4 regions of the Pseudoalteromonas sp. SG43-3 genome follow, and region 4 is predicted to be linked to each of the others. Evidence: predicted binding sites of a transcription regulator. Region 4 holds the regulator's gene; each other region holds the start of a gene.
The links. The regulator sigma-54, encoded in region 4, starts transcription at its own class of promoters, with help from an activator protein. The targets are predictions, from matches to a motif close to GTTGGCACGNNNNTNGNNT.
Positions count from the first base shown of each region.

Region 1: H5157_RS01160 (EF-hand domain-containing protein) is a predicted target of sigma-54. The motif match lies at 2,103-2,121, and genes of this name have one in related genera.
Region 2: H5157_RS17535 (PA2169 family four-helix-bundle protein) is a predicted target of sigma-54. The motif match lies at 1,598-1,616, and genes of this name have one in related genera.
Region 3: H5157_RS11240 (BON domain-containing protein) is a predicted target of sigma-54. The motif match lies at 1,357-1,375, and genes of this name have one in related genera.

Region 1 is NZ_JACJFC010000001.1:231,652-235,907, forward strand. It holds gene H5157_RS01135 (energy transducer TonB) at 1-304, shown strand, start outside; gene H5157_RS20830 (hypothetical protein) at 461-607, shown strand; gene H5157_RS20835 (energy transducer TonB) at 626-856, shown strand; gene H5157_RS01145 (calcium-binding protein) at 913-1,149, opposite strand; gene H5157_RS01150 (calcium dependent protein) at 1,159-1,395, opposite strand; gene H5157_RS01155 (hypothetical protein) at 1,582-1,809, opposite strand; gene H5157_RS01160 (EF-hand domain-containing protein) at 1,834-2,067, opposite strand; gene H5157_RS01165 (sensor histidine kinase KdpD) at 2,398-3,855, shown strand; gene H5157_RS01170 (hypothetical protein) at 3,857-4,256, shown strand, end outside.
Region 2 is NZ_JACJFC010000023.1:5,632-9,887, forward strand. It holds gene aceK (bifunctional isocitrate dehydrogenase kinase/phosphatase) at 1-524, shown strand, start outside; gene H5157_RS17530 (LysR family transcriptional regulator) at 544-1,482, shown strand; gene H5157_RS17535 (PA2169 family four-helix-bundle protein) at 1,660-2,103, shown strand; gene H5157_RS17540 (biopolymer transporter ExbD) at 2,418-2,813, shown strand; gene H5157_RS17545 (TonB-dependent siderophore receptor) at 2,887-4,256, opposite strand, start outside.
Region 3 is NZ_JACJFC010000010.1:86,974-91,229, forward strand. It holds gene srmB (ATP-dependent RNA helicase SrmB) at 1-1,175, shown strand, start outside; gene H5157_RS11240 (BON domain-containing protein) at 1,449-1,769, shown strand; gene H5157_RS11245 (mechanosensitive ion channel family protein) at 2,341-3,297, opposite strand; gene yaaA (peroxide stress protein YaaA) at 3,418-4,197, opposite strand.
Region 4 is NZ_JACJFC010000001.1:68,200-72,455, reverse strand. It holds gene lptA (lipopolysaccharide transport periplasmic protein LptA) at 1-527, shown strand, start outside; gene lptB (LPS export ABC transporter ATP-binding protein) at 524-1,249, shown strand; gene H5157_RS00355 (RNA polymerase factor sigma-54) at 1,319-2,818, shown strand; gene hpf (ribosome hibernation promoting factor) at 2,845-3,132, shown strand; gene ptsN (PTS IIA-like nitrogen regulatory protein PtsN) at 3,137-3,589, shown strand; gene rapZ (RNase adapter RapZ) at 3,608-4,256, shown strand, end outside.

The sequences.
Region 1 (4,256 bases), 160 kb from region 4:
AGCTGCTGCAAAAAAAGGTCTTGCAGGTTGTGTAGAACTCATGACTATCATTAATTCTGAGGGTAGGGCGCAAGGATATAAAGTAACCTCCTCATATCCTAAAGGGTTATTTGATGAAGCCGCAGCTCAATCTTTAAGTACATGGGCCTGGTTGCCTACTAACGTAAATGTAGCTAAACAGCCTGTTCTTACTCATATTAGAATTGATTTCACTATTGACTCAAAACCAGTAGGTGAAAAATATTTAAAGAATTGTCCGGCTGGCGAAGCATTTCAAATAACGGGAGAAAGAAGAAAGTCATAAGATTTTAAGTGGAGTATTTATATATCTCACTTTGGTGGTGCACAGGTAATTGATGCAACTACTTAAAAAATTATTTATAACGAATTAATAAGGGAATGCTATGAAAGCTCTCTATTTATTACTCCCTTGAGCATGATGCTGACAGCCTGTAGCTCAATGTCTGATAAACAAGTAAACGATGAAATGCCGAGTTTTATTGATTTATCAAGTCCTGAACTGCGAAGTAAGGTAGGTGAATACTGGGATGTTGCTAAAAGAGTTGAGCCGCGATGTCAGATAGAAGCTGCAAAGAAAAGTATTTAAGGCTGTGTTGAGTTTGCTATGTTAATTAATTCACAAGGTGAAGTCCAAGGGTATAAGGTTGTCTCGTCTTACCCTGAGGGCGTGTTTGATATTGATGCGGCAGCTGCTGTGGGTTTATGGCGCTGGAAACCGACAGTTGAAAATACGAGTAAGCAACCGATTCTAACTTATCTCAAAATGGATTTTATGGTGAGCCCAAAACCTACTGATGCAGAGTACTTAGCGCATTGTTCTAAAAATAAAGTCTGAACGTAATTAATAGTATAAATATAATAAGCTAGGTGTTTGTGTACCTAGCTATAAGACTACTTACTTGCATATAAACTGTATTCACTTAGCGTTAGCTTGCCGTCTTTGTCTTGATCATAGCTTGAAAATCGAGACCACAAAGCGGGGTCTACAGCGGTTTCTGAACGTGTTAAAAAACCATCCTGGTTTCTATCAAGTTTTTCAAATTGCTCTGCAACATTGTTGCTTGCAGCAAAGCCTAATGTGCTAAAAATACTAAACGCAAAAAGCGCTATATAGCTTGTTTTTTTCATGAAAAATACTCAGTAGAGATTATTGGTAAGGTAATTTTTAAATTCGATTAACGAAATTTGGTTATCTTGGTTTTTGTCCCATTTTACAAATGTGTTTAATAGTTGTGGTTGGGGATCAAGTTCGTCATGCGTTAAATAGCCACTTTTGTCGCTATCGAGGTGATCAAAGCGTTGCTTTACATCAAGTGCAGCGGCATCAAAGCTTAATAGCATTAAGATGCTTATAATAAGGGGAAGTATCTTCATGGTGTTCCTTCCAAAAGATGTATTTAAAGTTTGTGGCTAAAATAAAGTGAAAAGGAAAAAGCACTTGCCGTAATTTAACTCCCAACATTAAATCCTTTTACACACTCCCTCAGGGATTATGGCAAATGCTTTTAATTCCAGTTTACCTATAACAAGCTTAAGTAAAGCTTAATCAGTAATTACTCATTAAGGTTTAAAGCTTTCAAATTCTTTTTTTGAGACTTTTTCATCACCGTCTTCATCTAAGTCGGCAAATTGTCTCATTACTTCCTTATCTTCCTTTGCTTCTGCAATTGATATTTGTCCGTCCATGTCTTTATCTAAGTGGGCAAAACGCACATTTGTTGGCGATGCAATTACGGTGGCACTAATTGCTAAAAACATTAATGAAAAAGCGGCTATAAGTTGTTTCATAATCACGTTCCTTATTAAATGAGTTTATTGAATAAATTTTTTGAATTCATCTAGCGACAATTGCCCATCTTGATTAGTATCAATTTGAGAAAAATTCTCGTGTAACACAGCATCTTCACCTGCTTCGGCTTCACTTAATGTGCCGTTACTGTCTTTATCAAGTTCGTTAAAAGTCGCGTGAACGTCCATTGCGTGTGCATTAGCGCCTAAAAAGCCTAAAGCCAGTAATGATGAAATTACTAAAATGCGTTTGTTCATAATTATTTCCTTATTGATTAAAGTTATTACTCCTATTACAAAAATGGTGCCAATAATAATTGTTGTTATTTTTCAATTGGTTATTGTTTTAGCTTTAAGCCAGTGAGAAGTTTTTACTGGGTTTATTGTAATTTTTGTGCGCCTTTTGCAACACTATTTAATGGGGTTAAAAGGGAGTTTATTAAAATCAACGAGTTACGTTGTCTCTATTTGGCGACACATTGTTTTGTAGTGCTGGCTGTTAATCGTATTAAATATAATTGCTGGTTCAGCTAGTGTATAAGGTAAGCACTTAATAATAGAACGCTTAACTTAAAAGGACTAAACGAAATGCCAGCAACCATAGCTAAAAAATACCAAGCAATGCTTAACTGGCGGCCTAATTTAATTGGGCAATTTGCAATGAGTATGCTGCTTTCGTTACTGCCGCTTTCTATAGTGGTGATCGTATTTTTAAATGCGCTTAATAAGCAATTAGCGGTTACTCAAAGTATTGTGAGTAGCAACTACCAAGTTACTAAATCGTTTAACACTTTAAAGCAAGAACTCAACAGTCTTGAACGCGCCACTAGACAAAACTGGGTATTAAAAAGTGAATCGCTAGATAAGCTCATTGTTGATAAATGGCAATCATCCCTACAAAGCATTGATGAGCTTAAATTTGTAAACACGAATAAAGAGTATATCAACCAATGGCAACGCTTATATACCACCTTACAAACCGCGCATGTAGAGCTTGTTGAGAAAAAACAACAGCAAGCTGAGCTATTTGTGCCAGTGAGCGATTTAGTTGCTGAGCTTACTTTATGGTTACGTGATAAAAACGAAGCGCAAATTACCAATAACCAAAAAGAGCTTACAAGCCTGCAAGCGTCATTTATAAATTGGCTGGTGGCACTTATTCCACTGACTTTAATTGTTGGGGGAGGTTTTTTATGGCGCATAAGTGGGCGGCTAAAAGGGTTAACTACGGTTATTGATAAGCTTGGGCAGGGGCATTGGCAGCAAAAAATATCTGTGAAAGGTTCAGCTGAGCTTGTTGAGCTAGGAGAAAAGCTTCAGTGGGTGCAAGAGCAACTACATATGCTTGAGCAGCAAAAAGATACTTTTTTACGCCATGTAACTCATGAGCTAAAAACGCCGCTTGCTTCAATGGTCGAAGGCACTGACTTATTAACTGATGAAATAGTAGGTCCAATTACCGCTGAGCAAAAAGCAGTGCTTGAGCTTATTAGCCAATCTATGGTGCGCCTTCGTACAATGATTGACAGCTTGCTGAGTTATAATGCTATTCGCACCAGTAAAGATAGCCTAAGCGAAGTTGAATTTAGTCTTCTTATTAATAAAATTAATAGCCATTTTGAGCATCGCTTAACTGCGCGTCAGCAAGCTCTGCAGTGGCAAAATACTTTACCTAACAAACCGCTTGCTTTACCTAGTGAGCTTATTGAGATGATTTTAATTCAGCTTATTTCAAATGGCTTAAAATTTTCAGAAGATAAGCAAAGCGTTACTATTAATTTAGCGCTTGAGCAAAACCAGCTTTGTATCGTTGTACTTGATAAAGGGTGCGGTATTAAAGAGCAAGAAAAAACTCAAATTTTCAGCGCATTTTATCAAGGTAAACACAGTAAAAATGTTACGCTGCAAGGCAGTGGGCTGGGTTTAACTATTGTAAAAGAGTCTGTTGAACAGCTAAGAGGTACACTTAGTGTTGAGCATAACGAGCCACATGGTTGCCGGTTTTCAATTAAAATTCCCATAACAAAAAATCTAGGAGTTAATTAACATGCGCTTGCGTTTAATCGCTATTTTATGTGTGCTCAGTAGCAGCATGGTTATATCAGGTTGTGAAATTAATAATGGGCAAGAAGAGCGTGTGTCAAATACACCTGCACCTGTGGTCGATACAAAAAAAACGACCGACAAAAACAGTAACCCTAGTCCAAAACCTAGACCAAAAATTGAACCAAGCTATCCTCCTGCAGAGCAAGTTATTGCATGGCACGCTAATCAGTGTGGCGGGTTTAAATTGGTACCTAGCAAAAATGTTTTTACAGGCGAAAACGAGCTTAAACGCTTTTTTAAATTTATGTGCTTAAACATAAATAATGATCCAAATACGGTAATGACTCAGTTGCTAAAGCTCGATCTTGCTTACTTTTGGCCTGATGACATAAAGCAATATT
Region 2 (4,256 bases), on a different contig from region 4:
CAATGATAATTGAGGGCGATTGGTTGATCATCAAGCATTTGTATATTGAACGGCGCATGACACCTCTTAACTTGTTTTTAGAAAATGCTGATGAAGAAAGTGCCGCCGACGCGATTGAAGAATATGGGCAAGCCCTAAAAGAAATGATTGCTGTTAATATATTCCCCGGTGATATGCTCTTAAAAAACTTTGGTGTAAGTAAGCACAAACGTATTATTTTTTACGATTACGATGAAGTTCAATACCTAACCGATATGAACTTTAGAGCATTACCAAAAGCAAAGAGCTATGACGACTATTTAATGGATGAACAAAGTTACTCTGTTGCACCACAGGACGTATTTCCTGAGCAACTTTGTACATTTGTAATGCCAAACCCTATGTATAAAAAGTTTTTACTCAGCACTCATCCTGAGCTTATAGATGTTAGCTTTTGGAAGCAGGCACAACAAAATATAAAAAATGGTCAGGTAAGTCATATTTACCCATACCCGACAGCACAGCGCTTTATTCACCACTGGTAAGCGCTAAAGGACACACACAATGAATATAAGCAAAATAGATTTAAATTTACTCGTTTACCTCGATACATTGCTGCGAGAATGCAACGTAACACGCGCTGCTAATCAATTGAGTATAACGCAACCTGCAATGAGTAATGGCCTTAAACGTCTTCGTAACTTATTTAACGACCCTATTTTAGTTCGTACCAGCGATGGTATGGTACCTACCGAGCGTGCTTTGGAGTTACAACCCGTTATTCGTGGCATTTTAATGACCCTTGAAGAAACTCTAGCACCTAATCGAGAATTTGAGGCAAGCCAAAGTAAGCGTGTGTTTAGAATAATGGCCAGTGATTACGCTGCAAGTACATTAGCACCAAAGCTTTTAAGTAAATTGCACGAAGAAGCCCCCGATACTACTTTAGATATACTCACACCAAGTGATGTCACCTTTCATGATGTAGAAAACGGTAAAGTAGATATGGCAATCAACCGTTTTGAAAACTTACCGCAGTCTTTTCATCATAAACGTATTTGGAAAGATAGTTTTTGCTGCTTAGTAAAAGCCGATAACCCTATAATTGAAAACTTTAGCCTCGACAGCTATTTAAAAGCACGCCATATATGGGTGAGTAAAACAGGTTTTGGTGTAGGTGTGGGCATGGACCCTAAAGATGTGCAAAAACTTGGCTGGGTTGACGAAGCACTTGCTCACTTTGGTAAGCATCGTAATATTGCCACTTTTACGCGTAACTACCATGTAGCAATTCATTTAGCTAAAGAGAAAAATTTGATTGCGACCCTTCCTTCAAAAGCCGCAAATATATATTTAGATGATCCGGGGCTTAAAATTTTAGAGCCACCATTTCCAATTCCTCCTTTTGAGCTTGATATGATTTGGAGCCCACTGTTACATCGCGATGCGAGTCACATTTGGTTACGTCAAAAAGTAGCTGAAGTAGCTGAAGAGCTAAAATAACTTTATTACACAATATAATGTAAAAATTGCTAGGTTAATTTTTTGCCTGTTAACTTAGCACCCTACTGAGATAAAATTAAACCAATAAAATCAAATAACTACATAATCATTAAAACTTGGAACATACATTGCTTTTATTAAATTGAACTATACATTCATTTAATTAAAGAGGTCATTATGAACACCCATCAAGGATCAGAAGTAAATCATATTACTGACATCATTCAAGTTATGAACAGCGGCATCGATTTTTATCAAAAAGCACAGGAAAAAGTTGAAGACCCTGCTATTGGTGCACTTTTTCAGCGTATGATAGATGCCCGAAAAGTGAGTGTTGAGCGCTTGCAGCCATATGCAATTAATGAAAAAGGCGAACGCGAAGATGGCTCATCTTTCGCAGTTGAAGCACGACGTGCGTACACAGCCCTATTGACTACTTTCACCTCACACAACGACAGCACGTATGTAAAAGAGCTTGAAGAGGTAGAAGATAAAACCCTTGAAGAAATTAAAGCAGCAATGGATAAACCGCAACCAGCTGACTGCGAAGCTGCACTGGCTAAAACATTATTAACAATGCAAAGCTGCCATGCAGAAATGAGCCGTATGCAAAAGCATTAAGCTGACATAGCGCATAACTAGAACCCAGCCTCGAGCTGGGTTTTTTATTGCCTCTAATACCAATCTACATAGTTTTTTAAGCAATTTAACAAATTGCATTACATTATAACGATGCTAAATAGACCCCATATATAAGCAGAACGGTATTAACACCGCCTTATTTCACCACATTTTAAATACATAATTAGTACAAATATTTAATGTTATTAGAATATTTATTTAACCACGCTTTATTTTTACTGTGCTAATTTTGTTAATAGGTACCTAAAACCTTGCTGTGGCGCCGCAGCATTTAATTAAAAATAAGGTCCAATATGAAAAGCAAACTAACCAAACTGCAAAATGATGCTGATGTAGATATGACCCCGATGTTAGACATAGTGTTCATATTACTAATTTTCTTTATTGTAACTACATCTTTTGTAAAACCTGTGGCTATTGAATTAAACCGACCACTCGACAGCCCTCAAATAGATAAGCCTGTTAAAAATGCTTTATTTAGAATTGATGAAAGTAACGGAGTATATTTTTCTGGGAGGTTAATTGATTTAGAGCAAGTTGCGACTAATTTAGCTATGTTCGCGGCTGAATATGAAATAAGTTCGGTACTTATAACTGCAGACGAAAACAGTACACATAATACTTTAATGAATGTAATGAATAATATTAAGCAATACGATGATTATCCAATAAGTTTGATTTCTAAATAAAATCAGCCCAAGTTAAAACCAAAAAAAGGGCCTTACGGCCCTTTGAGTTAAATAACAAAAGGGAGGTTATTAATTAAAAACGGTATTCTGCACCTACGTAGTAGTAAGCACCGTTAAATCCAAATGGAGCCGAACGACGTGAGTAGTCAAACACACCTGAGCTACTTATTACTGTGTTGCCACTAGCATCCACAATAGTACCTGAGCGAGAGTTACCTATTTCATTTTTATCTGGGTAAACATCGAACAAGTTATTTGCACCAATATTTACTGATAAATCTTCAGTAACGAAGTAGTTAACTTTAACGTCAGTTAAAATTTCTGCACCATACGTTTGACGACCGCCATCTTCTACTGTGTATTCACCAAAACGATTAAGTGACAGGTTAACAGTCCAATCATCACGTTGATAAAGCGCACTTAAGTTAATACGGTCCTCTGGTTGCCACTCTTCTATAATAGAGATGTCTTCAGCTGAGAATATATCTTCTACTTTTACTGTCTCAAGGCTTGAGCCAGCAGGAGAGAACAACGATACAACATCTGTTTTGGTAAAGTTAGCTGCAAGTGTAAAATCAAGCGTGCCGCCTAAACCTTCAGTGTTCCACGTTGCTACAAAATCAACACCACGAGTTTCTGTATCAGCACCATTTAAGAAAAACTGCCCTACGCCAGCACCTGCACTATTTAGTGCTGCATCAAGGCTTGTAGATAACCCTTTACCTAAGCGATCACTAATTACAATACGGTCGTCAATATCAATCGAGTAGTAATCAACGGTTACATTAATATTATCGGTAACGTTATACACAATACCTAAACTACGGTTTTGTGATTTTTCTTCTTTAAGTTTTGGAATACCTAAACTTTGCGCAAGTGTTGAATCATTTCTAAATGTACCAACTTCTTCTGCAACTAAATTACCATTAGTATCAACAACAAATTGTGTGCTTACGTTATTAAAGTAAAGCTGCTGCATTGAAGGCGCTCTAAATCCTGAGCTTAATGCACCACGTAATGAAATATCGTCGGTTATAGACCAGTTACCAGCAAGTTTAAAGTTTACTGTATCGCCAAAACCTTTGTAGTTATCGTAGCGAAGTGCACCAGATAAAATCACATCTTCAATTACATAAGCTTCTGCATCTACGTAAAATGAAATTACATCACGTGACTCATCCACTGAAGACGCAGGTGATGAACCACCAAAACCTTGTGAACCACCCGATGCATCTTCAGAGCCAACACCGCCACTTAAACCGCTGTAAATACTTACACCATTTAATGTATCGTAATCGCGGTACGCATATTCATTACCTTCTAAAATACGGTATTCATCAGTACGTATTTCAGCACCCATCGCTAACGAATAATCATCAAAGTTTTGCGTAAAATCAATATTGATTGTTTGCAGTGATAATTCCATACCGTAAGCGTACGCTT
Region 3 (4,256 bases), on a different contig from region 4:
AAATGGGCTACGAGACGCCAACCAGCATTCAACAACAAGCTATTCCTGAAGCACTACAGGGGCGCGATATTTTAGCATCTGCGCCTACTGGTACAGGTAAAACAGCGGCATTTTTAATTCCGGCTATTCAGTACTTACTGGATTTCCCACGTCGTGATCCTGGTTTTGCGCGCGTCCTCGTTATGACCCCGACTCGTGAGTTGGCTTATCAAATTCATGAACAATGTGAACTGTTAGCTAAACGCACACACCTAAAAATTGGTGTAGTAACAGGCGGTATTAACTACGGCACGCATAAAGAAATTTTCGAAAAAAATAACGATATTTTAATCGCCACACCAGGTCGATTAATGGAATACCTAGAAACCGAAAACTTTCATGCTGAACACGTAGAAATGCTTATTATCGATGAAGCAGATCGCATGTTAGACATGGGTTTCAAAAAAGAAATGAGCCGTATTTGTGACGAAGCTAAAAATCGTCGCCAATGTTTTTTATTCTCAGCAACACTCGAAGGTGACAGCGTAGAAAGGTTTGCTGAAAAAACATTAAACGACCCTGCACTGCTTGAAGCTGAATCGTCACGTAAAGAAAAAGCTAAAATTCACCAGTGGGTACATTTAGCCGATGACTATCATCATAAACTAGAGCTTTTAGTAAATACCTTAAATGGTCCAGACGTGACTAAAGCAATTGTGTTTGTTAAAACCCGTGAGCGTTTAGAAACACTGATTGGCGAGCTAACCAATAACGGCGTTAAAGCAGCTTGGTTACGCGGCGAAATGCCACAAGACAAACGTATGAAAGCCATGGAAAACTTTCACAGTGGCAAAACACGTATCTTAATTGCGACCGATGTAGCCGCACGTGGTATTGACGTATCTGACATTAGCCACGTTATTAACTTTGATATGCCGCGCACTGCCGACGTATACGTACACCGTATTGGTCGTACTGGCCGTGCTGGTAAAAAAGGGATTGCAATATCGTTAGTTGAAGCACATGACATTGGTATTTTGTATAAAGTAGAGCGCTACGTTGAACAAAAACTAAAACGCCGTGTAATTAAAGGTGTTGAGCCACAGCATAAAGAAGCTAAGCCGCCGGCTAAAAAGCGTAAAGATCCAGTAAAAATGAAAGCCAAGAAAAAGGCCAAGGTTAAAAAGAAAAAGTAACCTAACATATTTTTATTCTAAGCCGACTTTTGTCGGCTTTTTTAATGCAAGCCTTACAGGCTCTGCTGTTTGTACCTGTTACATATGTAACCCAAGCATGTAACTCATACTCATTTAAATGTAATTTTTGCCCACCTTAATTTCCACTTAATAAAATTATCTTATATTTCATAGCGTTAATATTGGCACCGAAATTGTAACTACAAAGATAACCTAGCCGATGGAATTTCCATTTTGTGGCTGCACTATTCACCGTAATGTAAGGATTAAGTTATGAACCGCTTCAAGTTAACTATCGCTTTAGTATCATTTTGTTGTTTATTTTTATTAGCTTGCGCTACAAAGGTAAGTGCAGCAACCAATATGGCCGTAGTAAGCAGTGTAGCCACTCAACCTAACCTACAACAAACTATCACCAACACCCTACGAACTAACCCTAACCTGGCGTTAAGTGATATTCGTGTGCAGGTAAAAAATGGTGAAGTAGATTTATACGGTGAAGCACAAACTGGTTTTCAGCGCGCACTAGCTCAAAAGTTTTTAGAAAATATAGATGGGGTTAAAATCATTCGTAACAAAATTAGCGTTATTTAATACGCACCACAAAACCTATTTGTATAACTAATTCATAAGCGCGGCTTGTTACTCCAACACAAGCTGCGCTTTTTTATATTCAGTTTAAGGCAAATTTTGCTGCTGTAAAAGAGATAAAATAAAGCCTAAGCAATACGATTATTCCTCCCCTTAAAACGATAGCTCACACTTATACTTATGAAGATAAATTTAGAATTGATGCTAGCGTGTTTGTCTTTGCTCTTTTAACCCTTAAGTTAACCCAATTGATACTGAAAAAGCTTACACAGATTCTTTAGCCGACCTAACGGGCTTAAAAAGGATGATTTAGTTATTGAAATAGATGAGGGCGTTATTTCAGAGTGTGCAGCAAAGGCAGTAAAAAAATCGTTAGGTAAACACTACTTTTACTTGTTAATACTCCCATGACCAAACGCAACTAATTAGAATTGATATTCAATAAACACAAAACTAGGTATTTAAACTTTTAGCTAATAATCCATTTATAAAAAAGCGCAATTTTACTCTGTAAAATTGCGCTGTTGGTAAGTAACTATTTCCCAATGCTTTTGCCTAATGAGTTTTAACTAAATTACTCACTTTGGCTAGAGTCAGCACCGTCGCTACTGTCTTTATTGGATGACTGCTGGCTTATTTTATCGCTTATCATGGCATCGAGTTTCTCACCGCCTTTAATACCAAAATCTAAAGTACGAATTGGGAAAGGAATACTAATATCAGCTTCGTCTAATGCTTGCTTAACGGCAACAACACCTTTGTGGCGTACCGTCATAAAGTCAGGCTCGCCTGGGTATTTAATCCAAAACCACACCAGTAAGTTAATGCTGCTGTCGCCAAAACCTTCAGCGTATACAGCGGTTTCGTCTTTACGTATTACAAAGTCAAATTCGTTAATTTTATCGACTATAACGTCTTTTGCTTTTTCTATGTCGTCGCCATACGAAATACCTACGGGTACTTCTATACGTCTTATACCTAGCGTGGTGTAATTTTTTAGTACATTTCTAAATAAGACTTTGTTTGGTACAAGTATTAGTTGCCCGTAAAAGCTCTCTATTAGCGTGTTACGTAGGTTTATAGAATGCACCGAACCAAACACATCATCGGTTTCTATTACATCACCTGTTTTAAATGGCTTACGTACACCCATTGCTATACCTGCAATTAGGTTTTCGGTCATGTCTTGAAACGCAAAACCAATGGCTAAACCCACAATACCCGCACCAGCAAGTAGCGAAGTAACAGTGCCTTTTAAGCCAACAAAATCGAGCGCTATAAATAAACCTATGCACAACACAATAACTTTAAATATTGACGCCATTAAGTCGGCAATTTGCGTTGAATCGAGAGAGCGGCGCAACACGTTTTTCATCAGCTTGCCAGCAAAGCGCGCCAATATTGAAAATACTATGGCAATTACAATTGCCACTATAAAATTAGGGATATGGCTGATAACAACATCAAACCACCCTCCGAGCTTTTCCTCTATTAGTTTTTCGGCTTCGCCAACTGACGGAATACTGATCATTTTGTTTGCACCTATTTAATTAATAATCTCATTAATATTAGATATAGTTGCAAATATAACGCCAGTATCAAAAAAGCCATGCAATGCATGGCTTTTCAATTGTTTATTTAAGCTTATGACCTAATTTTGTTCGTCACGCATAAATACCGGCTCAAGCTCTTTAACTGTTGCCTCAGGGCTAAAGTAATAACCCGCCACAGTAAACTCTTTAAGCTGACTTAATTGCGTTACTTTATTTTCGATAATGTAGCGCGCCATCATGCCGCGTGCTTTTTTAGCGTAAAAGCTAATTACCTTATATTGACCGTTTTTACAGTCTTTAAAGTGTGGGGTAATAATTTGTGCATTTAATGCTTTTTTATCTACCGCTTTAAAGTACTCGTTTGAAGCAAGGTTAACTAAGTATTGCGCGTCTTGTGCTTTTAATACGTCGTTTAGTTTGTTCGCTATTACGCTGCCCCAAAACTCGTATAAGTTTTTGCCACGCGAGTTTTCAAGCTTGGTGCCCATTTCAAGACGGTAAGCTTGCATTAAATCAAGTGGTTTTAATAAGCCGTATAAACCCGAGAGAATACGCAAATGGTTTTGTGCGTAATCAAGCTCGCTAGCTTTAAGCGTGCTTGCATCTAAACCGCCGTATACATCGCCATTAAAGGCAAGCACTGCTTGTTTAGCATTACTTTGTGTAAACGGCTGTGCCCACTCACTAAAGCGTGCTGCGTTAAGCCCAGATAGCTTATCGCTAATTTTCATTAAACTGCCAATTTGCGCTGGTGTTAGTTCACGGCATACTTTCATGAGCTCTTCGCTGTGCTCTAGTAATTCAGGCTGAGTGAACTTGTCTGTTGCGGGTGGCGTTTCGTAATCAAGATTTTTTGCAGGTGAAATAACAGTGATCATAGTTAGCTATTGACTTGTAATTTATTTAGTGTCAATTTCAACATTAAATGAAACGAAAA
Region 4 (4,256 bases):
AATCACTTATAATTCCTACACTTATACTAGCGTTTAATAGTAGTGCTGCAGAGCAAAACACGCAACCTGCTGCCAATCAAATTTCAATAAGTGCCGACAAGCAAGAAGGTCAATTGAAAGCTAATGTGGGTATTTTTGAGAAAAACGTTGAGATTATTCACGGTAATCGCCGCATTACAGCCGATCGCCTCGAAGTACACAAACGTGATGAACTTGGTGATAATAAACAATTATTAATTGCCACAGGTAGCCCTGCGCACTTTGAAGAAAAGCAATCAGACGGCACGACTATGAGCGCCAGTGCTGACGAAGTACGTTATGATGTATCTAAGCGTTTTTTAACGCTTGTTGGTAATGCACAAGTATCGCAAGCCGGACAAAAAATAAATGCTAAAAGCATTACCTACGACATAGAGCAGCAGCTCATCAGTGCCGAAAAAGATGAAAACTCAACTGACCGCGTTCACACAATTTTAGTACCGATCGAAACTAAAAAAAGTAAAAAAGGCGATAAAGGTCAACCATGAGCACATTAAAAGCAGAACTATTAGCAAAAAGCTATAAAGGTCGTGAAGTTGTAAAAAACGTCGGCCTTGAAGTACAAGCTGGCAGTATAGTTGGCTTACTTGGCCCTAACGGTGCTGGTAAAACAACGACTTTTTATATGATTGTAGGGCTTGTTCCTAGCGACAAAGGTAAAATATCTATTGATGATAACGATATTACTCTTTTACCTATGCATAGTCGTGCTAGATTAGGCATAGGCTACTTACCACAAGAGTCATCGATTTTTAGAAAGCTGACTGTTTATCAAAACTTAATGGCCATTTTAGAAACGCGCAAAGAACTAAATAAACAAGCCAGAGAAGACACGCTCAATAACTTATTAGATGAATTTAGCATACAACACATTCGTGATAGCCAAGGTATGGCATTATCGGGGGGAGAACGTCGTCGTGTAGAAATAGCACGAGCGCTGGCAGCAGATCCTAAATTTATATTACTGGATGAACCGTTTGCCGGTGTTGACCCTATTTCGGTATTAGATATAAAGAAAATAATAGAACATCTTAAAAATCGTGGGATTGGTGTATTAATTACCGACCATAACGTAAGAGAGACCCTTGATGTTTGTGAAAAAGCCTACATTGTTTCTCATGGGGAGCTGATTGCATCAGGTACTCCAGAACACGTATTAAATGATAAAACAGTACGCGATGTTTACTTAGGCGAGCAATTTAGGCTGTAACATTTACGCCATGTCTTTAAGCATCTGCTAGTATTAATTATAACAACATAAAAGGATTGTTAGAGATACATGAGGCAATCACTACAGCTGCGCATGGGCCAGCAACTTACAATGACTCCACAGTTGCAACAAGCTATTCGTTTGTTGCAACTCAGTACATTGGATCTCCAGCAAGAAATACAAGAAGCTCTCGACAGTAATCCACTATTAGAGGTTGAAGAGGCAGACTATTCCGAAGACGCTGCTGGTAAAAACGAGCAAAAAGCTGATACCGATGACATAACTGTTAGCGCATCTGCTGATGATGCTCCGAGCGAATACGAACAAGATACTGGTGAAGCACTTGCAAAAGACACGCTAAGTGACGACATGGCTATGGATGTCAGTTGGGATGAGTACATGAGTGCCGCTCCTGCAGCCTCATCAGGTCCAATGCCTGAAGACGAATCAATATACCAAGGCGCCTCTACTGAAACGCTGCATGAGTATTTAATGTGGCAATTACAACTAACGCCATTTAGCCCTACAGACGAAGCTATTGCTATTGCTATTGTAGAAGCTGTCGATGATTCAGGTATTTTAACACTAAGCTGCGAAGAGATTTTAGAAAGCTTTAATCAAGAAAACGAAGATGATAACGAAGTCGAACTTGATGAAATTGAAGCGGTATTAAAACGCATCCAACTGTTTGATCCTGTTGGTATTGCTGCACGTAGTTTACAAGAGTGTTTGTGTATTCAGCTTAATCAATTTGATAAAGAAACACCTTATATTAATGAAACGAAAATGATTTTAACCGAGCATATTGATCTATTAGCAGCTCGCGACTATCGTACATTAATGAAAAAAACTAAGCTCAAAGAAGAAGAGCTTAAAGAAGTAATGACACTAATACATACTCTCAACCCAAAACCTGCAGATACTATTGTAAGGGAAGAATCTGAGTATGTTATTCCTGATGTGTCAGTTAAAAAAATTAAAGGCCGCTGGGTTGTCGAATTAAACCCAGATAGCATGCCTAAAATTCGTGTTAATAGCCAATACGCAGCAATGTCTCGCACTGTAAAATCAAGTGGCGACAGCCAGTTTATTCGCTCACATTTACAAGAAGCTAAATGGTTTATTAAAAGCTTAGAAAGTAGAAACGACACGCTATTAAAAGTTACTAATTGTATTGTTAAGCAACAACAAGGCTTTTTTGAACATGGCCCTGAAGCCATGAAACCAATGGTTTTAAATGATGTTGCTGAAATGGTAGAAATGCACGAATCGACAATTTCTCGCGTAACTACTCAAAAGTACATGCATACACCCCGTGGTATATTTGAGCTTAAATATTTTTTCTCAAGCCATGTAAGTACTGAAAACGGTGGTGAATGTTCATCTACAGCAATACGTGCGCTTATCCGAAAATTAATCGCAGCAGAAAACTCAGCAAAACCATTGAGTGATAGCAAAATAGCGGATATATTGGCTGAGCAAGGAATTAAAGTAGCGAGACGTACAATCGCAAAATACCGCGAATCTCTTGCTATTCCACCGTCAAATCAGCGTAAAAGTCTGATTTAAGACGCTAAACTAAGAGGGTAATGCTTATGCAACTAAACTTAACTGGTCGTCACGTAGAATTAACCGATTCACTAAGAGACTATATTAATACTAAATTTGCGAAGCTTGAAAGACACTCTGATCATATTAATAATGTTCATGTCATTCTCGATGTAGAAAAATTAAATCAAAAAGCAGAAGCCACAATACACGTAAGCGGTGCTGAGCTATTTGCCTCTACAGAACATCAAGATATGTATGCCGCTATTGACTCGTTGATCGACAAGCTCGATCGCCAAGTAATCAAACACAAAGAGAAGCTTGCTCGACACTAATATGATGAAATTAAGTTCACTTATATGCCAGGACTGCAGCAAAGCTGCGGTCCTTTTTAATAGCAAAAAAAGAATTTTAGAGTTCATTAGCGAACTTGCTCACGACAAACTTCCGTATTTACCGCAACAAGATATTCTTAATGCTTTAATGAGCAGAGAGAAATTAGGTAGTACAGGTATAGGACGTGGCATTGCTATTCCTCATGGAAGAATGAGCGGTGCAGAAGAGCCTTTGGCTTTAGTGCTCGTTAGCGAAACTCCAATAAACTTTGATGCAATCGATAATCGCCCTGTTGATATTTTTGTCGCACTCATCGTACCAGATGGCGATAACCAGCAGCACTTAAAGACTCTAGCAACCATTGCTGATAAACTAAACAACAAAGATTTTTGTAAACAGTTACGCAGTGCAAAATCTGATACTGAGCTTTACCAAGTTATTGTCGATCAATCATAGTTTTATAAAGGGTGTTAAATGGAGTTAATTATCATAAGCGGCCGTTCTGGTTCTGGAAAGTCGGTTGCTTTGCGCGTTGTAGAAGATTTAGGTTATTATTGCGTAGATAATATTCCAGTAAACCTACTACCTTCATTAGTTCGCAGTGTGTCTGATAGCTACGATAAAATTGCTGTTAGCATAGATGTGCGCAACATACCTAAAGAACAAGATGAATTTAACGATATTCTTGAATACTTACCAGGCTTTGCAAACCCTACGTTATTTTATTTAGATAGTGACGATCAGACATTGATCAAACGCTTTTCTGAAACACGCAGATTACACCCACTATCAATAGACTCGTTGCCTCTTGATTTAGCCATCAAAAAAGAAAAAGAATTACTTGATGTATTAACCACTCGCGCCGACTTTATGATAGATACGACTGATTTAAGTGTTCATCAACTCGCTGAATCTATTCGTGAAAAGATTTTAGGTAAAAAAGATAAGCAACTGATTGTCACATTTGAATCATTTGGTTTTAAACACGGTATACCAAAAGAAGCAGACTACGTATTTGATGCACGCTTTTTACCAAATCCACACTGGGAACCAGAGTTGAAGCCTTTAAATGGGTTAGATCAACCGGTTAAAGACTATTTAGCTAATCACAGCATAGTGCAAA